DNA from 3 places in the Arthrobacter sp. Ld5 genome. Region 1 is predicted to be linked to each of the others. Evidence: riboswitches for the same ligand, from Rfam matches in the RefSeq annotation. Region 1 holds a riboswitch; each other region holds the start of a gene.
What was found. A riboswitch is a leader RNA that binds a small molecule or an ion and turns the genes downstream of it on or off. The one in region 1 is predicted to bind cyclic di-AMP.
Positions count from the first base shown of each region.

Region 2: it holds a riboswitch for cyclic di-AMP, as region 1 does, so the genes downstream of both, ACSGDB_RS02300 (NlpC/P60 family protein) here and ACSGDB_RS07910 (NlpC/P60 family protein) in region 1, are expected to answer to the same signal.
Region 3: it holds a riboswitch for cyclic di-AMP, as region 1 does, so the genes downstream of both, ACSGDB_RS15275 (LysM peptidoglycan-binding domain-containing protein) here and ACSGDB_RS07910 (NlpC/P60 family protein) in region 1, are expected to answer to the same signal.

Region 1 covers NZ_JBPKBO010000017.1:13,281-20,910, forward strand. Annotated here, with positions in the region: gene ACSGDB_RS07890 (YceD family protein) at 111-677, shown strand; gene rpmF (50S ribosomal protein L32) at 680-883, shown strand; gene rnc (ribonuclease III) at 954-1,703, shown strand; gene mutM (bifunctional DNA-formamidopyrimidine glycosylase/DNA-(apurinic or apyrimidinic site) lyase) at 1,704-2,666, shown strand; cyclic di-AMP (ydaO/yuaA leader) riboswitch at 2,774-2,982, shown strand; gene ACSGDB_RS07910 (NlpC/P60 family protein) at 2,985-3,815, shown strand; gene ACSGDB_RS07915 (NAD-dependent epimerase/dehydratase family protein) at 4,023-4,988, opposite strand; gene ACSGDB_RS07920 (alpha/beta fold hydrolase) at 4,985-7,606, opposite strand; gene ACSGDB_RS07925 (3-oxoacyl-ACP synthase III) at 7,600-7,630, opposite strand, start outside.
Region 2 covers NZ_JBPKBO010000003.1:212,043-219,672, forward strand. Annotated here, with positions in the region: gene fdhD (formate dehydrogenase accessory sulfurtransferase FdhD) at 1-702, opposite strand, end outside; gene ACSGDB_RS02275 (molybdopterin molybdotransferase MoeA) at 794-2,068, opposite strand; gene ACSGDB_RS02280 (DUF6457 domain-containing protein) at 2,065-2,349, opposite strand; gene mobA (molybdenum cofactor guanylyltransferase) at 2,367-2,972, opposite strand; gene ACSGDB_RS02290 (HNH endonuclease) at 2,969-3,466, opposite strand; gene ACSGDB_RS02295 (NlpC/P60 family protein) at 3,687-4,646, opposite strand; gene ACSGDB_RS02300 (NlpC/P60 family protein) at 4,672-5,598, opposite strand; cyclic di-AMP (ydaO/yuaA leader) riboswitch at 5,604-5,771, opposite strand; gene ACSGDB_RS02305 (metal-dependent transcriptional regulator) at 5,901-6,599, opposite strand; gene serC (phosphoserine transaminase) at 6,851-7,630, shown strand, end outside.
Region 3 covers NZ_JBPKBO010000024.1:469,729-477,358, reverse strand. Annotated here, with positions in the region: gene ACSGDB_RS15300 (CoA-binding protein) at 1-47, opposite strand, end outside; gene ACSGDB_RS15295 (ABC transporter ATP-binding protein) at 304-1,119, shown strand; gene ACSGDB_RS15290 (aliphatic sulfonate ABC transporter substrate-binding protein) at 1,203-2,240, shown strand; gene ACSGDB_RS15285 (ABC transporter permease) at 2,237-3,103, shown strand; gene acs (acetate--CoA ligase) at 3,100-5,079, shown strand; gene ACSGDB_RS15275 (LysM peptidoglycan-binding domain-containing protein) at 5,169-6,104, opposite strand; cyclic di-AMP (ydaO/yuaA leader) riboswitch at 6,110-6,289, opposite strand; gene ACSGDB_RS15270 (hypothetical protein) at 6,409-6,639, opposite strand; SAM riboswitch class I at 6,761-6,865, shown strand; gene ACSGDB_RS15265 (O-acetylhomoserine aminocarboxypropyltransferase/cysteine synthase family protein) at 6,957-7,630, shown strand, end outside.

The sequences.
Region 1 (7,630 bases):
CGAGCCTAGACGCCCGGTCCGTTTTGGGCCTGCTGGCCGGATCAGGCTAGGATGGTACGTCGGTCATATGTTCTACAGGAGTCACCATTAAAAGCGATCTCAGTTCGCCTTTGACTTTCAGTGTCAAGGATCTCGGGCGCAGCCCGGGAAGCATGCGGACAATCGAAGAACATGCACCGGTACCCAAGGATTTCGGCGTCGCCCTGATCGGCGTGCAGGAAGGTTCCGAGATGGAACTGGATCTGCGTTTCGAATCGGTCCACGAAGGAATCCTGGTGTCGGGAACGGCCAACGTCGAAGTAACCGGCGAGTGCGGCCGGTGCCTGGAACCACTGCGGTTCGACCGCGATGTGGAGATCCAGGAGCTCTTCTTCTACAGCGACTCAGCGTCGCTGTCGGTGGAAGAGGAAGAAGAACAGCACAGGGTGGAGAACGATTCGGTCGATCTGGAACCCGTGCTGAGGGATGCGGTGGTTACCTCGCTGCCATTCCAGCCGGTGTGCCGGAAGGATTGCCGGGGTCTGTGTTCCGAATGCGGAGCCCAGCTCAACGATGATCCGGACCACCACCATGAAGTTTTGGATCCTCGCTGGTCAGCCCTTGCCGGGCTGACAGGCACCGCCGCCGAGCAGGACGCGGCACCCAAATCAGAGTCAGACGAGAAGGAAGAGAGTTAGCCGTGGCTGTCCCGAAACGGAAAATGTCCCGCGCGAATACCCGCGCACGCCGGTCCCAGTGGAAGGCAACCGCCCCCAAGCTGGTCAAGACCCTCGAGAACGGCCGCGTCACCTACAGCCTCGCCCACCAGGCCAAGGTTGTCACCGACTCCGCCGGCACCCCGCTGTTCCTCGAGTACAAGGGCCGCAAGGTAGCCGACGTCTGACAACGGACCCGCGCCAGGCAGGCCTCAGGCCCGCCTGGCGCCGTCCGGTGCTGGATCAGCTGATGCAGTTGTGAAGAATACGGAAGACCTCACGAAGCGTCTCGGTGTCGATATCGACACCGGGACGCTTCGTCTTGCCCTCACACACCGCTCCTACGCCTACGAGAAGGGCGGGATCCCGACGAACGAGCGCCTGGAGTTCCTCGGTGACTCGGTACTCGGGCTGGCGGTCACGGATGCGCTGTACCGGGATCACCCCGATCTGACCGAGGGCGATCTCGCCAAGAGACGCTCGGCCGTGGTCAGCACCAAGGCACTCGCCGGAGTGGCCCGCACGCTGGACCTCGGCAGCTACGTGCTGCTGGGCCAGGGGGAGAAGCTGACCAACGGGCGGGACAAGGCCTCGATCCTCGCCGACACCATGGAGGCCGTCATCGGGGCGGCCTACCTCAGCCACGGCGTCGAGACGGCCCGTGCCATGGTCATGCGGCTCATCGGACCGCTGCTGCGTGATGCGGCGGTCCTCGGCGAGGGGACCGACTGGAAGACCCGCATCCAGGAGACGGCTGCCGCCCGACGGCTCGGTGTGATCGACTACCAGGTCGACGGCACGGGGCCCGACCACGCCCGGACGTTCACGGCCCGCCTGGTCATCGGCGGCACCGAGTACGGCTCCGGGTGCGGCAACTCGAAGAAGGAAGCCGAGCAGGCGGCCGCGGCCGCGTCCTGGAAGACGCTCGCCGCGCCGTTCTCCCCGGACGGCCCGGATGACGGCTTCGCCGGTGTCCTCGGTACCGCCACGCCGCCCGACGGACCCTGAGTGCCTGAGCTCCCCGAGGTCGAGGTCGTCCGACGCGGCCTCGCGCGCTGGGTGGCGGGCCGCACCATCGACGCGGTGGAGGTCCTGGACCCCCGATCCGTGCGGCGTCACGTCGCCGGGGTAGAGGACTTCACCGGCAACCTCGTGGGAGCCCGCGTCAGCGACGTCGTGCGCCGGGGCAAGTTCCTGTGGATGATCCTCGAGAATCCCGACCGGGCCGAAGGGCTTCCGCACCTCGCGCTGATGGCGCACCTCGGGATGAGCGGACAGCTCCTGGTCGAGGCCCCCGACGCGTCCCCGGAGAAGCACCTGAAGGTCCGCCTCGCGCTGTCGCCGGCCGTGGACGACGACGGCGCCCCCCTGCCCGGTGAGCTGCGGTTCGTGGACCAGCGGATCTTCGGCGGGATGTTCGTGGCGGACCTGGAAGCCACGCCGGACGGCCATTCCGGCGGGCTCGGCTCCACACGTCTGCCACTCGTCCCGCACCAGGCGGCACACATCGCGCGCGACCCCCTCGACCCGGCGTTCTCCGTGGACGTTTTCCACGACCGCCTCCGCGGACGCAGGACCGGCCTCAAGCGTGCCCTCCTCGATCAGGGGCTCATCTCCGGGATCGGCAACATCTACGCGGACGAGGCGCTCTGGGCGGCCGGGTTCCACTACGCGCGTCCCACGGACACCCTGCGCCGCCCCGACACCCGCCGCATCGTCGACGCCGTCACCTCGGTGATGGAGCGGGCGCTGGCGGCCGGCGGCACCAGCTTCGACTCGCTGTACGTCAACGTGAACGGGGCGTCGGGATACTTCGCCCGCGACCTCGAGGCCTACGGGCGGGAGGGCCGCCCCTGCCGCCGGTGCGCTGCGGAGGGCCGGACCACGCTCATGCGCCGCGAGTCGTTCATGAATCGATCGTCCTACCTCTGTCCGCACTGCCAGCCCAGACCCCGTAATGCACGGTCATGAGATTCTAGGCGAAAAAGGTGATCCACACCTCGTAATCTAAATGTGACAACTGGCAGCAGCAGCCAGTACGGTTGTTCTTGCGTCCGATCCACAACGGATGGGCGCCCTTCCTCACACTGCCGAACCCTGTCGATGAGGATGGACCGTTCGCACTACACATTCGACAGGGGCGGGGGAACCACTAGGACTCCATCAGGAGTCCTAGGGGTAAAGACACGCACGGATCGTCCACTGGGGACGATGATCCGAGGAAAACGTGTCCGGATGTCCCATCCGAATCCGACAGCTAACTTCGCAGGCATTGGGAAAGGCATCAACTTGTCCAAGCAGAGCACTCACGCGCGCCACCGGGCCGTCCCCACGCGCACCAACCCCTTCGTCACCGCCTCGCGGGCCTTCTCCGCAAGCGCTTCGGTCGCCGGCAAGCCCGCCGCCGTCGTCGCCGTCGCGTCCGGCCTCATGCTCGGCGCGTCGCTTCCCGCGAACGCCGCGGGCGAGGTCAGCACCCAGCCGGCAGCAGCATCGGCCGCTGCAGGCACCCACACCGTCCAGGCAGGCGACACGCTCGGGTCCATCGCGGCCATGCACGGCGTGAGCCTCGACGCACTGTTCGCGGCCAACGGCCTCGGCTACGCCTCGGTCATCTACCCGGGCCAGTCCATCTCGCTCGGCGGCTCCGCTGCTCCTGCGCAGTACTCGGTCCAGTCGGCCCCGGCCGTCGCAGCCCCGGCTGTCGCGGCACCGGCTGTCGCGGCACCGGCTCCGGCAGCTCCCGCCGCCTACAGCTTCCAGTCCACCCCTGTGGCCGCCCCGGCCGCCGCCAGCGGCATCGTCGCAACGGCGATGCAGGGCCTGGGTTCCGGCTACGTGTACGGCGGAACCTCGTTCGGCGCCTGGGACTGCTCGGCCTTCGTGCAGTGGGTCTACGCCCAGCACGGCATCGACCTGCCGCGCACCACCTGGTCCCAGTTCGCCACCATGACGCCCACCAGCAACCCCCAGCCGGGCGACCTGGTGAGCCAGAACGGCGGAGGCCACGTGGGCATCTACCTCGGCGACGGTCAGATGATCAGCGCCCTGAACGCCTCGCAGGGCACCATCGTCCACTCGGTCAACGCCATGCCGGTGGACGGGTACTACACCCGATAGCCGAGCCGCCGGCCACAGAGTCGGCGACACCGCTCAGCCAGTCAGAAGGACGGGATGCATTCCGCATCCCGTCCTTCTGCGTTCCCCGGATGCCCGTCCTACGTGCTCGTCGCGCACGTGTGGTGGGTGATCGGCGTCGGGACCCGCCACAGCTGTACGTTCACGGCGGGTGGGGGTGCGGAAGAGCCGCGCGGCGCCCGAGGTGCGTCAGCGGTAGAACGCCGCCAGGCGCCCGAGTCCTTCGTCGACGCTCACTGCCGGGCGCCAGTCGAGGACGTCGCGCGTGTGCCGCTGGTCGAACCAGTGCGCGGTGGAGAGCTGCTCCGCGAGGAAGCGGGTCATGGGAGGCTCCTCCGTCCGGCCGAGCCGGAGCCAGGCCCGCTCGATGACGGATCCCGCACCCCGCGCGAGGGCTCCGGGCACGGACCGCGTGGGCGGTGCCACGCCGCCGGCCCGGCAGATGCCGGCGAGCAGCTCCGCGATGGGACGGGGCTCGCCGTTGGTGACCACGAGGGCCTGGCCCTGCGCCACGTCCAGGCGCCGCAGGCAGGCGACGATCGCCGAGGCCGCGTTGTCGACGTACGTCGTGTCGATCAGTGCCGTCCCGCCGTCGAGCAGGGGCAGACGGCCGTGCCGTGCGCGGTCGATCACGCGTTCCACCAGCTGGGTGTCGCCGGGACCCCACACGATGTGCGGCCGGATGGCGGCGACGCGGAACGCCGGGGTCGAACGGGCGAGGGCGAGCAGTTCGGCCGAGGCCTTCGTGCGGGCGTAGTCGCCGCGGGCGTGGGCGGGGTCCGCGGGCCCGGCCGGCGCCCCGACCAGGGAGGAGCCGTCGTGCGCGACGGACGGCGAGGACACGTGGACGACGTCGGTGACTCCGGCGGCAGCGGCGGCGTCCAGGAGGATCCGGGTCCCGTCGATGTTGGTGCGGTCGAAGTCGGCGGGAGCCCCGGTGAAGGAGACCTTCGCCGCCAGATGGACCACGGCGCGGCAGCCCCGCACGGCGGTGGCGACGATCGCGGCGTCCGTGATCGGGCCCAGGACGTCCTGCGCACCGGAGACGCCGGAGGGCCGGCGCTGGAGGCACCGGACCTCCTCCCCGGCCGCGACGAGGTGCTCGGCGACGGCGCGCCCCAGCATTCCGCTGGCGCCGGTGACGAGGACGGTCACAGGGACCCCGCGCGGGTGCCGGAGAGGAACCGGCCGCACCACTGCGCGATGCGCGTGCGGTCGATCTTCGCGTTGTGCCGGATGTCCACGGGGAGGGCGGGGACGGTGATGACGGCGGCCAGATCCACGCCGGCTCGGCCAGCAGCCGCGCGGGCCGCCGCCGCGAGCGGGGCGTCGGCCAGCGCCGGGCGCCGTCCTGCCGTGTCCGTCTCGAGGACCGCGACGACGGCCTGTGTGCCGGCGGGACCGACCCCCACGAGGGCCGCCAGCCGGACATCGTCGATCGTCTCCAGCGACTGCTCGAGGGCGACGGGCGTCAGGACGCCGGAGGCCGCCGTTATGATGTGGCCGAGCCGGCCCTCGACCCAGAGCCGCCCGTCCGCGTCGAAGTGACCGACATCGCCGGTGCGGTGCCACGGGGGAGTTCGCGTGGACTCCTGCTGCGTCCGCCACAGCCGGAAGTAGCGGTCCTTGACGTGCGGGGCATCGACGAGGATCTCACCGGTGCGTCCCGGGTCCGTGGTCGGTGCGCCGGTCGCCGCGCCGTCGACGTCGAGCGGGCTGACGGTCACGCGGGCGCCGTGGACGGGGAGGCCGACACACACGCCGCCGCCGGCGCCGTCAAGGCCGTCCCGCGCGTCCGCGGCGGCCTGGCGGATACCCGCGAGGTCGATGTCCGCGACGAGCAGGGACTCGGTCATGCCGTAGGGGGTATGCACGGCGGCGGCCGGCACGAGGTCCTGCACCGCTTCGAGGAGCGGTGCGGGGATCGGCGCTCCCGCCGAGAGCAGCAGGGAGATCCGCCCGAGGGCCGCCCTGCCCGGATCGGTGAGCTCCCCCGCGGTGGAGAGCACGTTCCGCAGGGCCGCCGGCGAGGCGAAGACGACGGTCGCGTCGATCGCGTCCGCGGCGTCGGCCAGCGCCTGCGCGGTCAGCGTGCGGGGCGCGGTGACGTCCATGGCCGGGGTGACGGACGTGGCGCCGAGCGCCGGCCCGAGCAGCGCGAACGGCGCGAAGCCCGCGACGAGCGAGGCACACTCACCGAGCCCCAGGGTGGCGCCGACGGCGTCCCGCATCGCCGAGAGCTGCCGGTGCGTGTAGACGACGCCCTTCGCCGGCCCCGTGGACCCGGAGGTGAACAGGATGGCGGCGTCGGCGTCCGCGGCGGGTGCCTCCGGTGCACGAACCGCGGGCCGCGCGGCGCGCAGGTCGCCGAGCGAGGCGTCCACGCGCAGCGCCCGGCGCCTGGCAGCGGACAGGGGAGCGGCGCTGATCCGCCGTCCCGGCCAGCCGAACGCGCGGGCCGCGACGAGGGCGCGCTCGATGCCGATGACCACGTCGGGCGCGGAGCCCTTCACGGCCCGGCTGAGGCCGCGCGCGCCGAGGCCGGCATCGGCGACGACGATCACGGCGCCGATGCGCAGGCAGGCGTAGATGAGCACGGTCAGATCCACGCCCGGCGGGACGAGGAGGCTGACCCGGCTGCCGGGGCCGTAACCGAGCGCGGTCAGACCAGCGGCGACGGCGGCGACGTCGTCGGCGAGTTCCCGCCAGGACAGGGTCCGCGGCGGGCCCGCGGGCTTCATCTCCGCGACGGCGGTCCGTGCCGCGTCCGGTCCGGCGGCCAGAGCGGTGAGCCGCTGCCCGAGCGGGATGTAGGGCGCGTCGCCGGGTGACGGGACGTCGACGGACGGCGCGGGGTCTCCGACCGACCGCTCGGCCAGCCACTGCAGTGCCGTCGCCGCCGTGTCGGCGTCCTCCTGCACCAGATGGCTCGCCTGCTCGAAGCGGTGGACGTCGGCGGAGGGGAGGCGCTGTGCGAGGTCCTCCAGGTAGGGGTCCGAGAAGATGGGGTCGTGCGGCCCCCACATCATGAGGACGGGGACGTCTAGGCTGCGGATGCCCTCGGCCGTCGAGGTCAGGGCCGGATAGCTGGGATGGGACGGGTCCGCGGGGATGTCCGAGACGAACTGCGCGATGCCCTGCCGGTCGGCGGCGGTGCGGTAGGGGTCCCTGAAGGCGCGGCGCACGTCCGGTGCGAGGGCCGGCCGGGCGAGGGCGAGCGTGACGTCGAGGAACGCGCTCGTGGTCCGGGTGCCGAGGCCGTGGACGCCCGGGGCCAGGGCGAGCCGGAGCGGCGCGGGAATCGGCCGGTCCGGGTCCTGGTGGATGGCGGTGTTGGTGAGGATGACGCCGGCCAGGTCCTCCCGGTTCCGGTTCGCGTAGCCGAGGCTGATGACGCCGCCCCAGTCGTGCCCGACCGTGACCACGGGGCCGGTGAGCCCGACGGCGGCCACGAAGTCCTCGAGGTCGGTGATGCGGTCGCCGAGCCGGCGGAACACTCCTGTCCGCGCGGAGTAGCCCATCTCGAGCTGGTCCACGGCGATGACGCGCCAGCCCGCAGCCCGCCCGGCAGCCAGGTAGCTCCGCCACAGGTAGGACCAGGTGGGGTTGCCGTGGACGCAGAGCAGGGTCCCCTGCACCGTGGCGGCGTCGAGGTGGGCGCCGTTGTCGAGGTAGTGCCAGCGATGGCTGGTGCCGGGGCGGTCCGCCGCGCTGGTCGAGGGCACGTCGAGGTACGTCGACCAGGAGGGGTCGACGCCGGGGAGTGCTACCACGCAATCTCCATCATCGATGTGTTC
Region 2 (7,630 bases), on a different contig from region 1:
GAGGACCGGGATGCCCGCGAGCTGCGCCTTCTGCACGAGCTCGAAGGAGGCCCGCCCGGAGACCTGCAGGATCGTCCCGCGCAGCGGTAGCATGCCCTCGCGCAGCGCCCAGCCCACCACCTTGTCGACGGCGTTGTGGCGTCCCACATCCTCCCGGAGGCACAGGAGCTCCCCCTCGGCGGAGAACAGCCCGGCGGCGTGCACCCCACCGGTGCGGTCGAACAGCTTCTGGCTCTCGCGCAGGCGGTCCGGCAGTGAGGCCAGGACACCGAGGTCCACCGGGGACGCGTCGGTGCGCAGGTCGAAGCGCGACGACTTCCGGACCGCGTCGATGGACGCCGTGCCGCAGATGCCGCACGAGCTCGAGGTGTAGACGTGGCGCTCCATGGCCGTGTCCGGCAGTTCGACGCCGGGCCGGAGCTGGGCCTCCACCACGTTGAAGGTCTGCTGCCCGTTCTCGTCCACGCCCGCGCAGTACCGCAGGCTCGGCAACTGGCCCGGCTCCCAGACCACGCCCTCCGAGACGAGGAAGCCCGCCACGAGGTCGAAGTCGTCGCCGGGCGTGCGCATGGTCACGGTGAAGGCCCGTCCGTCCAGCCGGATCTCCAGGGGCTCCTCCCCCGCGAGCACGTCCTCGCGTCGTCCCGTCTGCGCACCGACCCGGAACTTGGTGATACGGCGGCGCTGCGTGACCCGGTTCATCCGGCTCTCCTTACTCCGGCCCCGAGCTCTCTCGACCCCGGGTACCTGCCTGGCGTGCCGTTTCCGACACGGAATTCTCGATGGTGAAGTGCTACGTGCGTGGGCCGGCGGGCGCCCACGGCAGCGACAGGGCCGGGACCGGGTCGCCGGCCCGGCAGCCCTCCGCCGGGACCACCATCACGCCGTCGGCCGCGGCGAGCCCGCGGAGCATCCCGGAACGCTGGTGTGCGCTCGGCACGGCCCGTCCGGATTCCGTCCGGTAGGGCACGAGGCGGCTCCGTCCCGGCAGGGGGTCGAAGGCGTCGGCCGTCACCACCGGGGCGGGCTCCTCCAGGGACGAACCGCGCAGGCCCGCGAGCAGGGGGCCGGCGACCGTGATCGTCGCCATCATCGCGGCCAGCGGGTTGCCGGGGAGCCCCACGAGGAAGCGCCCATCGGGCAGCCGGGCGAGCAGCGTGGGGTGCCCGGGCCGCATGGCGATGCCGTCGATGATCATCTCGGCACCGACCTCCTCGAGTGCCCGGCGGATGTGGTCGGCCATGGAGCTGCCGGTCCCGCCGGTCGTGATGAGCACGTCGCCGGAGGCGCGGGCGAGGGAGAACTCGTCGGTGGGTTCCGCGCTGATGGCCGCGACGACGTCGTCGAGGTCGTCCTTCGCGCGGCCCGCGACGTCGACGTGGCCGCCCAGCATCGCGACGAAGCCGGGCAACTGGGGCCCGAAGGTGTCGCGCACCTGGCCCGGGTGCGGCAGGCCGTGCTCGATCACCTCGTCGCCGGTCATCAGCAGCGACACGCGCGGCGCCCGCAGGACGGCGAGGGTGTCGTGGCCGCAGACCGCGGCGAGGGCTATCTGGGCCGGGTTGAGGACGACCCCGACGGGGATCGCCAGGGACCCCTCGTCCGCTTCCTCCCCGGCGGGCCGGACGTGCTCGCCGGGCGAGGGCTCGTCGGGGCGGGCGGACCCGTTGCGGTCGAGCGTCGCTCCGCGGACGGCACCGTGTTCCGTCCGGAGGATGCCGACGGCGTTCTGGGGCACCACGCCCCCGGTCAGGATGAAGGTCGCCTCGCCGGGCGCGAGCGAGATCTCCCCCGAATCGGTGTGCGGGGACGGCCTGCCGCGCGGGTGGTCCTCCGGTTCGGGGCGGCTCACGAGCGTCCAGGGCGGTTCGCCGTTGACCGCCCAGCCGTCCATCGCGGACGACGCGTAGTGCGGGATGGACTGCAGGGCGTGCACCGGCTCCGCCAGGGTCTGCCCGAGCGCGTCGGCGAGCGGCACCGTCTGGAACGGCAGGGGACGTCCGGCACCGTAGGCCAGCGTGCGGGCCGTCGCCCAGTCGACGTTGGTTGCTGCGCCGCCCTCGATCATGCGGCGCCGCCTTCCGCCGCGGCCTCCGCGCAGAGGGCATCGGCGACGGCCAGCGCCGAACGCATGGCCACGTCCTCGTCAGCCTGGCCGCTGCCGACGGCCAGACCGGCGGCGTAGCCCGCCACGAACGTCGTCAGGGGCGCGGCGGGGCGCACCACGCCGTGGGCCGCCTTGCCCGCCAGGCCGAGGACGGCGTCGATGTCCACGTCCGTCCCGTCGATCTCGAAGGCGGCGAGCAGCCGCCCGGTCCATTCGTGCAGCAGCTTCTGGCGATCGTCCATGAGCCCTCCGGGAGGTGTTAGGGGACGTCGACTCCCAGGACCCTCGCATCAGCCCAGGTGTCGACGTCGTGCGTTGTGCCCGGTGCCACCGGGACAGGTCTGGTGATCACACTAGCAAGGAGGCTGCGGATCGACAGGTCGTCGGCGGTCCCGGCAGCGAGGACCGCGTCCACCGCGGCCGCGAGGTCGTCGCTCCGGTAGAGCGCCGCGAGCGGCTGGGCGCGGCCGTCGTCCACGGCCACGAGCGATGCCCCGCCGTCGGCGGCGGCCTCGGCGAGCAGCACGTCGACGAGCCCGGCCACGCGCGGCATGTCGCAGGCGATGACGGCGCACCAGGGCGCCCGGCGCCCCGTCCCGGCACGGAGCCCGGCGACGAGGGCGGCCGCGGGTCCGGCGAACGCCGGCTCCTCCCGCACGAACGACGGCGAACCCGGCAGCGCGCGCCACCCGTCGGCCTCGGGGCCCACGACCACCAACTGCCGGGCATCGACGAGGGCGGCGCACGTCCGCTCCAGCAGGGTCACGCCGTCCACGACCAGTCCGGCTTTCGGGACGCCACCGAGCCGGGAGGACCGCCCTCCGGCGAGGACCACGGCGTCGAACGGCGGGCGGCCGGCCCTCATGCTGCGGTCTCCGCGAGGAACTCGCTCCACTGCGGCGCGGGCCTCTCCAGTTCGCGGATCTGCCACTGGGGCCCGCGGGGCGGGCGCGGGACCACCCGCAGGGACCAGCCCAGGCTGGCGAGCGTCCTGTTGCCCTTGGCGTTGTTGCATCGGAGGCAGCAGGCCACGAGGTTCTCCCAGGTGTCGCCGCCGCCGCGCGACCTCGGCATCACGTGGTCGATGGTGGACGCCGCCTTCCCGCAGTAGGCGCACAGGTGGTTGTCCCGGCGCAGCACGCCCCGTCGCGTCGCGGCGACATCCTGGCGGTAGGGCACCTTCACGTATCTGTTGAGCAGGATCACCGAGGGCCTCCCGAAGACGTCCGCAGGACCGACCACCGGGTCGTCGTCCTCTGCCACGACGCTCGCCTTCCCCGTGAGCACGAGGACCAGCGCCCGGCGGAACGTGACGACCGCGAGCGGTTCATAACCTGCATTCAGAACGAGAGTGCGCATGCGACGTGCCCCATTGCTGACCTGTTCCCCGCAACCGGTTGCCATCCCGGGGATCGGGAGAAGAGCTTCGGATTGACACTGCAAGGGTAAGCCGCACCCGGCCGTCCGCGTAACGCCGGGGCGGACGTTCGGCGGACCGTTCGTCCTGCCGCCCGCGCCGGTCGGGACACGGGAGGACCGGCACCGCGTGCCGGTCCTCCCGTGTGCCGTGCTGTTCGGGTCAGCCGCCCACGCGGATGTAGACGCCGCCGGAGCCGAGTTCGGCCGGGGCGATGACCGTGGTGTTGCCGTTGAATCCGCCGTGGACGGCCTGGCCGCCACCGATGTAGACAGCGATGTGGGCCATCCCCATGCCGCCGTCGGCGTAGTAGATCAGGTCGCCGGGGATGGCTTCGCCGGCACTGACCGTGCGGCCGAGGGACAGGTAGCCGGCCGGCCAGCCGTGGAAGTTGATCCCGGCTGCGGCGAGGGAGTTGCTCGCCAGGCGCGTGCAGTCCTGCATGACGCCGAGCTGGCCCTTGGCCGCGGCGGCGATCGTCGCCGCCACGCCGGAGGAGGGTGCGGGAGCGGGCGTCGACGCCGGCACGACCTTCGCCGTGCGGGTCTGGGCGACGGGTGCCGGGGCCACGGGCGCGGCCGGCGCCGCGATCGGGGCAGCCACCACGCGAGCGGGGGCCGGAGCGGCAACGGCGGGTGCGGCGACGGCGGGTGCGGCGACGGCGGGTGCGGCGACGGCGGGTGCGGCGACGGCGGCCGCCGGGGCCTCGACCACGGGGGCCGCGACGGCCGGGGCCACGACCGGGGCCTCGACGGCCGGGGCTGCCACGACGGGCGCCTTCTCGACGGGGGCCTTCTTGGCGACGACCGGCTTGGCCTTCACCTTGACCGGGGTCATGGCGAAGGACACCTCGGTCGTGTTCGCGGCGACGACGGCCGCCCGGGCGGAGGTCAGGGTGACGGTGGAGACCCCGACCTCGCGCTGGGGCTGGAGGTCCGCGGCGTTGGCGGCGACCCCGCTGGTCAGGACGAGCCCGGAGGCGGCCGCGAAGACGGCGGCCTGACGGCCCATGCCTCCGGCATTGGTGGAGACGGTGCGTGCGAGGACGGCGAAGGCGGCAGCGTTGCGGGCGTCGTCGCGGTGGCGGGCGGGGGCAGGACGGAAGGACAGCGGTGATGACATGGGGGTTCTTCTCCGGAGGTGGAAGTTAGCGGACGCGGACGAAGCCGGCGCCGGGGAGGTCTGAGAGGTTGTGCAGGCCGGTGTTCATGCCGTTGAGGCCACCACTGATGACCTGGCCGTTGCCGACGTAGATCGCGACGTGGCCGCCGGTGATCACGAGGTCGCCGGGGGCGGGGGATCCGACGACATCGCCGAACTGGTAGAACTGCCCGGGAGCGAGATCGCCCACGGACTTGCCGACCGAGCGCAGCGCCTTCTCGACCATGGCGGTGCAGTCCTGGCCCACGCCGATCTGCGAGTAGGCGGAGCCGACCAGTCCGGCGGCGATGCCGGAGGACGGCGCGGGAGCGGGAGCCGGGGTGCGCTTCGGGGCGACGGGAGCCGCGGCCGGCACGACGACGGGGGCTGCGGGAGCGGAAACCGGAGCGGGAAGCGGAGCCGGAGCGGCCTGGACCACCGGGGCGGCAGGCACGACGACGGGCGGGGCCTGGACGGCTGCCGGCGGAACGACGGCGGGAGCTTCCTGGAGGACCGGTGCCTCGACGACGGGCGCCTCGACGACAGGCGCCTCGACGACGGGCGCCTCGACGACGAGCGCTTGGACCACGGGGGGCGCCACGACGACCTTCGGGGTGGCCTTGGGTGCCGGCGGGGCGGCCTTCACCTCGACGGCGACGCGGGCGAAGGAGACCGTCGCGGTGGCCGGCACGGTCACCTCGGCGGTGACGACGCGATCGATGGTCAGGGCCGCGGAGGACTGCACCTCACGCTCGGCGCCCGAGGTCCCGTGGGCCGGGAGGCCGGCGCCGAGGACCAGCCCCGATGCGGCGACGACGACTGCGGCCTGGCGGCCGACGGATCCGGCATTGGATGCGACGGCGGCGGACAGACCGGTCAGCGGACTGGTGTTCCGGGGCGCGCGGTGGCGGCCCGGCGAAGAGCTGGTGGACACGTTGGATTGCCTCTCCCAACGCCTGCGAGGTGAGCTGTCGGATTCGGATGGGAGTCACCCGGCCGCTGTCGGGACAGCGACTTCACCCCAAGGATCTCTTTTCAGAGACCCAGAATTGGTTCCCCCGCCTCTGCCATGCGATGGTGCGGACGAACCTCCGGCAATGGCAGAGCTAGGCGATTTGCAGGAGGGTGCTGGATCCAGAGCGAGTCCGGCACGAGTTGAAAGCTACACGACGATGGGAGATATGTCACGTTCCGATCACGAAACGGTATGTTTCCGGTGACGAAGGCCCCTGACGGTCAGCCCTCGAGCGACACGAAGACGTGCGAGGCGACCTCGGGGGGCAGTTCGAGGGCGCCCTCGACACCCGGGACGCGCACCGAGACGTAGCCCCCCACCGATTCGAGGCTGAGCCGCGCGCCCGGGCGCAATCCACCCTCGTCGAGCTGGGTGAGCAGTTCGGGGTCCACCTGGATGGGTTCGGCGAGGCGGGCGAGCGTGACGGCGCTCCCGGGGGTGTAGGTGTCCATCGCGGACAGCAGCGTGACCACGCCGTCGGTGAACTGCTCCGCCTCCACGCCACCGATGGCCGCCAGGCCCGGGATCGGGTTGCCGTACGGGGAATCCGTGGGCTTGCCGAGGAGCTCGTACAGCCGACGCTCCACCCGCTCGCTCATGACGTGCTCCCAGCGGCACGCCTCGTCGTGCACGTACGCCCAGTCGAGTCCGATCACGTCGCTCAGCAGGCGCTCCGCGAGGCGGTGCTTCCTCATGACGCCGGTGGCACGGCGTCGACCGATCTCCGTGAGCTCCAGGTGCCTGTCCCCCGAGACGACCACGAGGCCGTCGCGTTCCATCCGGCCGATGGTCTGGGAGACGGTGGGTCCGGAGTGGCGCAGGCGCTCCGCGATGCGCGCACGGAGCGCGACGATGTTCTCCTCCTCGAGCTCAAGGATGGTCCGCAGGTACATCTCGGTGGTGTCGATGAGGTCCGTCATGCGGTTCAGCTCCTTGGTGCGGTGCGGGTGCGCGGCCGAATGCCTCACGCCGGTGAGGGGTGCGGCCTTCGGCCCGGTTCCGCCCCACGCCTCCCAAGGTTAACGCATGGCATCACGGGCCCGGGAATCGGAGGACCGGTCGCGGCGGGGCGGTCGGGGCATGCCCGACGGACGGCGTTCACAAATGGAGGGCCGTCGGCCGCTGGGGCAGAATGAGGTCTACACCCCGCCGTCCCAGAGCTGGAGCACCCATGAGCGAATCGCCCCGCATCCCCGCACATCTCCTCCCCGCGGACGGCCGCTTCGGTGCGGGTCCGTCGAAGGTCCGGAGCGGTCAGGTCGACGCCCTCGTCGCGGCCGGCTCGTCCCTCCTCGGGACCTCCCACCGCCAGGCCCCGGTGCGGAACCTGGTGGGCAGCATCCGTGAAGGGCTCGGGACGTTCTTCTCGGCCCCCGACGGGTACGAGGTGGTGCTGGGTGTCGGCGGATCGACGGCATTCTGGGACGTCGCCACCTTCGGGCTCGTCGACCGGAAGGCCCAGCACCTCTCCTTCGGGGAGTTCGGGTCCAAGTTCGCGTCCGCCACGAACAAGGCGCCGTTCCTCGACGCCTCCAGCGTGCTCACGAGCGCGCCGGGCACCCGGCCGGACGCGACGGCGGAGGCCGGCGTCGACGTCTACGCCTGGCCGCAGAACGAGACCTCCACGGGCGTGGCAGCACCCGTCCTGCGGGTCCCGGGCGCCGACGACGGGGCGCTCGTCGTCGTCGATGCCACCTCGGCCGCGGGCGGGCTCGACGTCGACGTCTCCCAGGCGGACGTCTACTACTTCGCGCCGCAGAAGAACTTCGCGTCCGACGGCGGCCTGTGGCTCGGCCTCTTCTCCCCCGCGGCGCTGGAGCGCGCCGCGCGCATCGCCGCGGGCGACCGGTGGATCCCGGACTTCCTCGACCTGCAGACCGCGGTCGACAACTCGCGCCTCAACCAGACCTACAACACGCCGTCGCTGTCCACGCTCGTGACGCTGGACGCG
Region 3 (7,630 bases), on a different contig from region 1:
TCGGTCAGGAGCTTCCTGATGACCTGCGGATCGTTCTGGTGCGCCACGGTGCCTCCCGGTGTGTCCTGCCATTGTTACAGCGTTTGTTACACGCCCCATTTTGCTCCCCCGGCACCCCGGGCGTTTCATAGGAGTGACCATCCCGAGCGGCCGAGAGACCTGGATCAGTGAAGCCGCAGCAACCCTGGTCGTCCGCATCCCCCTGATGCCGGACGATATCGAGGTTCGAGCCAAGGGAACCACCGGCCACGGTGGCGAAGGCTCGGTCCGTAGGGTGCTACCGCCAGGACCGATGGAGACACCATGACCGCAGTTCTGGCACCCGGCAGCACCCAACCCCACCACAAACAGGCCCTCGGCGTCCGCTTCGCCGGGCTCGGGCGCAGCTTCGGCCCGTCCGCCAACCGGCGCACCGTCCTCCGGGACGTCACCGTGGACGTGGAGCCCGGCGAGATCCTCGCCATCCTCGGCACGAGCGGCTGCGGCAAGTCCACCCTGCTCCGCGCGGCCGCCGGTCTCGACATCCCCGACAGCGGGCAGGTCCTGATCGACGGCACCCCCGTGACCGGCATCGACGAGCGTTGCGCCGTCGCCTTCCAGGAGCCCCGGCTGCTGCCGTGGCACACCCTGCAGGCGAACGTGGCGATCGGGCTCCCGAAGTCCTCGAGCGCCAGCGCCGGCAAGGCGAAGGTCCTCGAACTGCTGAAGCTCGTGGGGCTCGACACGTTCGCGAAGCACCGCCCCCGCGAGGTCTCCGGCGGCATGGCCCAGCGGACGTCGCTCGCGCGCGCCCTGGCCCGCAACCCCGGCGTCCTGCTCCTGGACGAGCCGTTCGGCGCGCTCGACGCCCTCACCCGCATCCGCATGCAGGACCTCCTCCTGGACATCCACCGAGCGCAGCCCACCACGGTGCTGCTGGTCACGCACGACGTCGACGAGGCCCTCCAGCTGGCCGACCGCATCCTCGTGCTCGGCCGCGGGAACGACGACGGACCGGAGGGCTCCACCATCGCGGAGCTCGTCACCGTGCCCGGCGACCGCCCGCGCAACCGCAACTCCGCGGACCTCGGCGCCCTCCGCAGCACCCTGCTGTCGATGCTCGGCGTCACCGGGCACTGACCCCACCTCCCCTCCGCAGCGCCGTCGTACCGTGCTGACGCCCTGCCCACGTCCCCTGCCATCCGCCCGATCGAAGGACTCCCATGAACCGCCACGCCCTCCTGCCGACCCTCGCCCTCGCCACCGCCCTCTCGCTCGGCCTCAGCGGCTGCCTCGCCGGGGAGAACGCCTCCGACACGCAGGCCGCCTCCGACGGCGGGACGCAGGGTGGCACCCTCACCCTCGACTTCGCGACGTACAACCCGCTGAGCCTCGTCATCAAGGAGCAGGGCTGGCTCGAGGAGGAGCTCGCCGACCAGGACATCACGGTGGAGTGGGTGCAGTCCGCCGGGTCCAACAAGGCCAACGAGGCGCTGCGGGCCGGGGCGATCGACGTCGGCTCCACCGCCGGGTCGGCCGCGCTGCTCGCCCGCTCCAACGGATCCCCGATCAGGACGATCGACATCTACTCGCAGCCGGAATGGGCGGCCCTCGTGACGCTCCCGGACTCCGGCATCACGAGCGTCGAGGACCTGCGCGGCAAGTCCGTCGCGGCGACCCGCGGAACGGACCCGTACTTCTTCCTCCTGCAGGCGCTCGAGGCCGCCGGCGTGGACCAGTCCGAAGTCACGATCCAGAACCTGCAGCACGCCGACGGCCGCGCGGCGCTCTCCAGCGGCGCCGTGGACGCCTGGTCCGGCCTGGACCCGATCATGGCCGCGGCCGAGCAGGACGGCGCCGAACTCTTCTTCCGCGACATCGACTTCAACACCTACGGCTTCCTCAACGCCACGGAGGACTTCCTCGCGGAGAAGCCCGACGTCGCCCAGACCGTCGTGAACGCCTACGAGAAGGCGCGGGAGTGGGCGAAGGAGAACCCGGAGGAGACCGCCGCCATCCTCGCCGAGGTCGCCGCGATCGATCCGGCGATCGCCGAATCGGTCATCATCGACCGCACGAACCTCGACGTCGACGCCGCGCCGGGTGACGCCCAGCGCAGCGTCCTCGAGAAGATCGGCCCCGTGTTCGTCGAGACCGGCGACGTGCAGAGCCAGGAGCAGATCGACGACGCCCTCGACTCCCTGTTCGACGCCTCGCTGGTCGAGAACGCCGACCCGGCGTCCATCGGCTCCGATTCATGAGCCCGGGCCACCTGACCGGGCGCAGCGCCGTCCCCGTGAGCGCCCAGGGCCTGGACGCGGCCGAAGCGCCGGTGCCCGGAACGCCGGCGGGTCCGGCACGGGGCAGGACGGCCCGGCGCACCGGCGTCGTCCTGCTCGGGCTCGTCGTCCCGGCGCTGATCCTGCTGGCCTGGCACGTCAGCACGGCCTCGGGGTTCTTCCGCCCGTCGCAGCTTCCCTCGCCGGCGTCGGTCCTCGCGGCCGCCGTCGACCTCGTGGAGCGCGGGCAGCTCGCGACCCACATCCTCATCTCCACGCAGCGCGTGGTCCTCGGCTTCGTCATCGGGTCCCTGCTCGGCGTGCTGGCCGGAGCCCTGCTGGGCCTGTCCCGCCTCGCGGACGTCCTGCTGACCCCGACCGTGGGCGCACTGCGCGCCGTCCCGTCCCTTGCATGGGTCCCGCTGCTGGTCCTGTGGATCGGCATCAACGAGGACTCGAAGGTCACCCTGATCAGCATCGGGGCCTTCTTCCCCGTCTTCACCACGCTCTACCTCGGCCTGCGGCACGTGGACCGCAACCTCGTCGAGGCCGCGCGGGCGTTCGGGCTGGGTGGCCTCCGCCTGCTGACCACGGTGCAGCTGCCCGCCGTCGTCCCGGCCCTGTTCTCCGGCCTCCGGCTGGCCCTCGCCCAGTCCTGGCTGTTCCTCGTGGCGGCCGAGCTCATCGCCTCGTCCATGGGGCTGGGCTTCCTGCTCACGGACTCCCAGCAGACGGGGCGCGTGGACCGCATCCTCCTCGCGATCATCCTGCTGGCGGTCATCGGCAAGACGACGGACGCCCTCCTCGGCGTCGCCGAACGCCGGGCGGTGCGACGGTGGGCATGAACACGGTGGGCGTGAAGGCAGCGGCCGCCGACGCGGGCGTGGCACCCGGAGCAGGGACGACGACGGACGGCCCCGACGCCGCCGGGGAGGAGGCCGCACGCCTCGCGTTCTGGGCGGACCAGGCCGCCCGGCTCGACTGGGACACCCCCTGGCACACCGTGCACTCCTTCGAGCGGGCGCTGCCGCAGGCGGACGGGACGCTCAGCGTCCCGTCCATCGAGTGGTTCTCCGGCGGCACCCTCAACGTCGCGGCGAACTGCGTGGACCGGCACGTCCGGGCCGGGCGCGGCGGGAAGGCCGCCCTCCACTTCGAGGGCGAGCCCGGCGACCGCCGCACCGTCACCTACGCGGAACTGCAGGACGAGGTGTCGCGGGCCGCGAATGCCCTGCTCGCACTGGGCATCGGGACGGGTGACCGCGTGGTCGTCTACCTGCCGGTCCTCGTCGAGACGGTGGTCATCACGCTGGCGTGCGCCCGGATCGGCGCCGTCCACTCGCTGGTCTTCGGCGGATTCTCGGCGGAGGCGCTGCGCTTCCGCGTCGAGGACACGGGCGCCAAGCTGCTGGTCACCACCGACGGCCAGTTCCGCCGGGGCTCGGCCGTTCCCGTGAAGGACAACGCCGACGCCGCGGTGGCCGGGGAGAACGCCATCGAGCACGTCCTCGTGGTGCGCCGCACGGGGAGCGACGTCAGCTGGACCGAGGGGCGCGACGTGTGGTGGCACGACGTCGTCGACACCGCGTCACCGCACCACGAGCCGGAGGCGTTCGACGCCGAGACGCCCCTGTTCATCATGTACACCTCGGGTACCACCGGGAAGCCCAAGGGCCTGGTGCACACCTCCGGCGGGTACCTCACGCAGGCGTCATGGAGTTTCGAGCACCTCTTCAGCCATCCCGATCCGGCGTTGCGCGAGCGCGACGTGCACTGGTGCACCGCGGATCTCGCGTGGGTCACCGCGCACACCTACGAGCTGTACGGGCCGCTCTCGAACGGGGCCACCCAGGTGATCTACGAGGGTACGCCGAACACGCCCCATCCGGGACGTCACCTCGAGGTCGTCGAACGCTACGGCGTCACGAGCTACTACACCGCGCCCACGCTGGTCCGCTCGCTCATGGGCTGGTTCCCGGACGGCGTCCCGGGCTCCTACGACCTCTCGAGCATCCGCGTGCTCGGCACGGTGGGCGAGGCGGTCAACCCCGAGGCATGGCGCTGGTTCCGCCGGAACCTCGGCCGCGACGAGGTGCCCGTCGTCGACACCTGGTGGCAGTCGGAGACCGGCGCCACCGTGCTCTCCCCCAGCCCCGGCGACACGGACTTCAAGCCGGGGTGCGCGGCCCGCGCGCTGCCCGGTGTCAGCACGCGCATCGTCGACGAGGAGGGCGCCGCCGTCCCTCCGGGCGTGCAGGGCCTGATCGTCGTCGACCGCCACGGCCCGGCCATGGCGCGCACCGTCTGGGGAGACCCGCAGCGCTACCTCGACTCGTACTGGCGGACGTTCGCGGCGCAGGGCTGGTTCCTGGCCGGTGACGGCGCCCGGTACGACGACGACGGCGACACGTGGATCCTCGGCCGCGTCGACGACGTCATCAATGTCTCGGGCCACCGCCTGTCCACGATCGAGATCGAGTCGGCGCTCGTGGCCCATCCCCTCGTCACCGAGGCCGGCGCGTGCCCCGTCCCCGATCCCCTGACGGGTCACGCCATCGCGGCGTTCGTGGTGCTGGCTGCCGGCGCGGATCCGGACGGGGACGTCGCCTCGACGCTCCGCGCCCACGTCGCGGCCGCGATCGGGCCCATCGCGCGGCCGTCCGCGGTCGTCGTCGTCCCCGATGTGCCGAAGACGCGCTCCGGCAAGATCATGCGCCGCCTGCTGACGCAGCTCTACGAGGGCTCGGCGCTCGGTGACACCACGTCCCTGCAGAACGAGGGATGCATCCCGGGCATCCAGGACGTGCTGGCGCGCCGCTGACACGGTGGCCGGAGAGGCGTTAAAAGAAGGAAGCGGCAGGTGCCCCGTCCAAGCACCTGCCGCTTCCCGCGTGTGGTTCGTTCCGGTATTTAGCCAGCAACCCGGACGAAAGTGGCTCCCGGAAGATCCGAGAGGGGGTGCTGCATGGTGAGGTTCCCACCGTTCATGCCGCTGCTGATGACCTGGCCGCCGCCGGCGTAGATGGCGACGTGGCCGGCCGTGACGACGAGGTCACCCGGAGCCGGGGATCCGACCTGGGTGCCGTAGTTGAGGAACTGCGAGGGGCCGAGGTCGCCCACGGAGATCCCCGCGGCGCGCAGTGCCTTCTCGGCCAGGACGGTGCAGTCCTGGACGGCACCGGCGGCGAGCTGGGCCTGGGCGGAGGCGAGGATCGTACCGCCGACGCCGGAGGAGGAGGAAGCAACCGGGGTGATCTTGGCGGACAGCAGGTTCACGCTCGGTGCGGGAGCAGCGGGCGCGGCCGGGGCTACAGCCGCAGCCTGCTGGACCGGTGCCACAGGAGCAGCGGGAGCCACGAACGCGGCGGGGGCGGCCTGGGGGACGGCCACGGGCACGGACACGGTCCGGGCGGGAGCCGTCGCGGCGCCCGTCGGGATGGTGACGGTGTCGCCCGGGAAGATGATGGAGGAGACGGACAGGCCGTTCGCCGTGAGGACGGCGGTCAGGTCGGCGCCGTAGCGTGCCGAGATGGCGCCCAGGGTGTCGCCGGCGACGACGGTGTGCGTCGTGGAGGCGGCAGCGGGAGCAACGGGGGCTGCGACGGGAGCGACGGCGGCGGCCGGTGCTGCAACGGCGGCGGGGGCCGTCGTCGTGCTCTGCGTGGTGTACTCGCCGGCGTTGGCCGTGCCCACGGCGGTGAGGGCGAGGCCCGAGGTGACGGCGGCGATGGCGACGGGGCGGCCGACCGCGGTGGCGTGGGCCTTGGCGGCGCGGGACAGGCCCTGCAGCGCGAGATTGCTGTCGACGTCGGCACGGTGACGTGCGGAAGTGATGTTTCGTGACATGGTGTTGTACCTCTCCCATGCCTGCGGGGTGAGCTGTCGGGTTCGGATGGGAGTCACCCGGCCGCGCGCATCACCGATGGGTGATGCGGTGCGACTTAACCCCGAGGACGCCTGCAGGTTGCCCTGCGCGCCCGGTGGAACTGATGGTTCCCCCGTCCCTGCCTTCGTGGTTGCGAACGTGTCCCGGACGACGGCAGGGCTCGGCAATCCGTCCAGGAGCGCCCCACGGTCGCGGAGGCACTCGCCGACAATACCCAGCGCCTCGCCGATTTGTCACATTTGAGTAACGGGAGGTAGGGTGCGCTCACTCGCGCAGCGCCCGCCAGCGGCGGAGCGCCACGATCGTCCCCGCCGCGCTGAGCGCGAGCAGCACCGCCTGCTGCACGTGGAACCGTCCCAGGACCTCCGCTCCCGGGTCGCCGACGGCCACCAGGATGCTGCTCGCCAGCGTGAGCGTCAGGGCGGCGCCGACGCACCAGAGCGTCTGCCACAGCCTCCGGTCCTGCGCCCGGCTCGCCGATCTCCAATCCTCCATCCCTCCACCCTAGGCGCCGGCCGGAGCGCCCGCGCAGCCACGGCGGTCCGCAGCCCGCAAGGCCCACCTCATACGGGGACACATGGTTTGGTTCTGCGCCCGCCCGGTGTCAGACTCGACCCGACCATCCCGAGCGGCCGAGAGATCTGGCTCACTGACGCCGCAGCAACCCTGGCCTCCGCGTTCCCGCGGCGACATGAGGGTGCTACTGCCAGAACGATGGAGGAGACCATGAGCATCGCCACAGCCGCCTCCGGCCCCCACCCCGATGCCCGCTCCGCGCCCGCGGCATCCCGACCCAGCAAGGCAGGTGCCTGATGGCAGAACGTTCCTTCGGCTTCCGCACGCGTGCACTGCACGCCGGCGGCACTCCCGACGCCACCCACGGCGCCCGGGCGGTCCCGATCTACCAGACCACGTCCTTCGTGTTCAAGGACACCAACGACGCCGCGAACCTCTTCGCCCTGCAGAAGTACGGCAACATCTACTCGCGGATCGGCAACCCGACCGTCGCCGCGTTCGAGGAGCGCATCAGTTCCCTCGAGGGCGGGATCGGCGCGGTGGCGACGGCGTCCGGCATGAGCGCGGAGTTCATCACCTTCGCGGCGCTCTGCCAGGCCGGCGACCACATCGTGGCCGCATCCCAGCTGTACGGGGGAACGGTCACCCAGCTCGACGTCACACTGCGCCGCTTCGGCATCGAGACCACCTTCGTCCCCGGGACGGACCCCGCGGACTATGCGGCCGCCATCCGGGACAACACCAAGGCGGTCTACGCCGAGGTGATCGCGAACCCCTCGGGTGAGATCGCCGATCTGGCGGGCCTCGCGAAGGTCGCCCACGACGCCGGGATCCCGTTCATCGTGGACTCCACGCTGAGCACGCCCTACCTGGTGCGTCCCATCGAGCACGGCGCGGACATCGTCATCCACTCGGCCACCAAGTTCATCGGCGGGCACGGCACCACGCTCGGCGGCGTGATCGTGGAGAG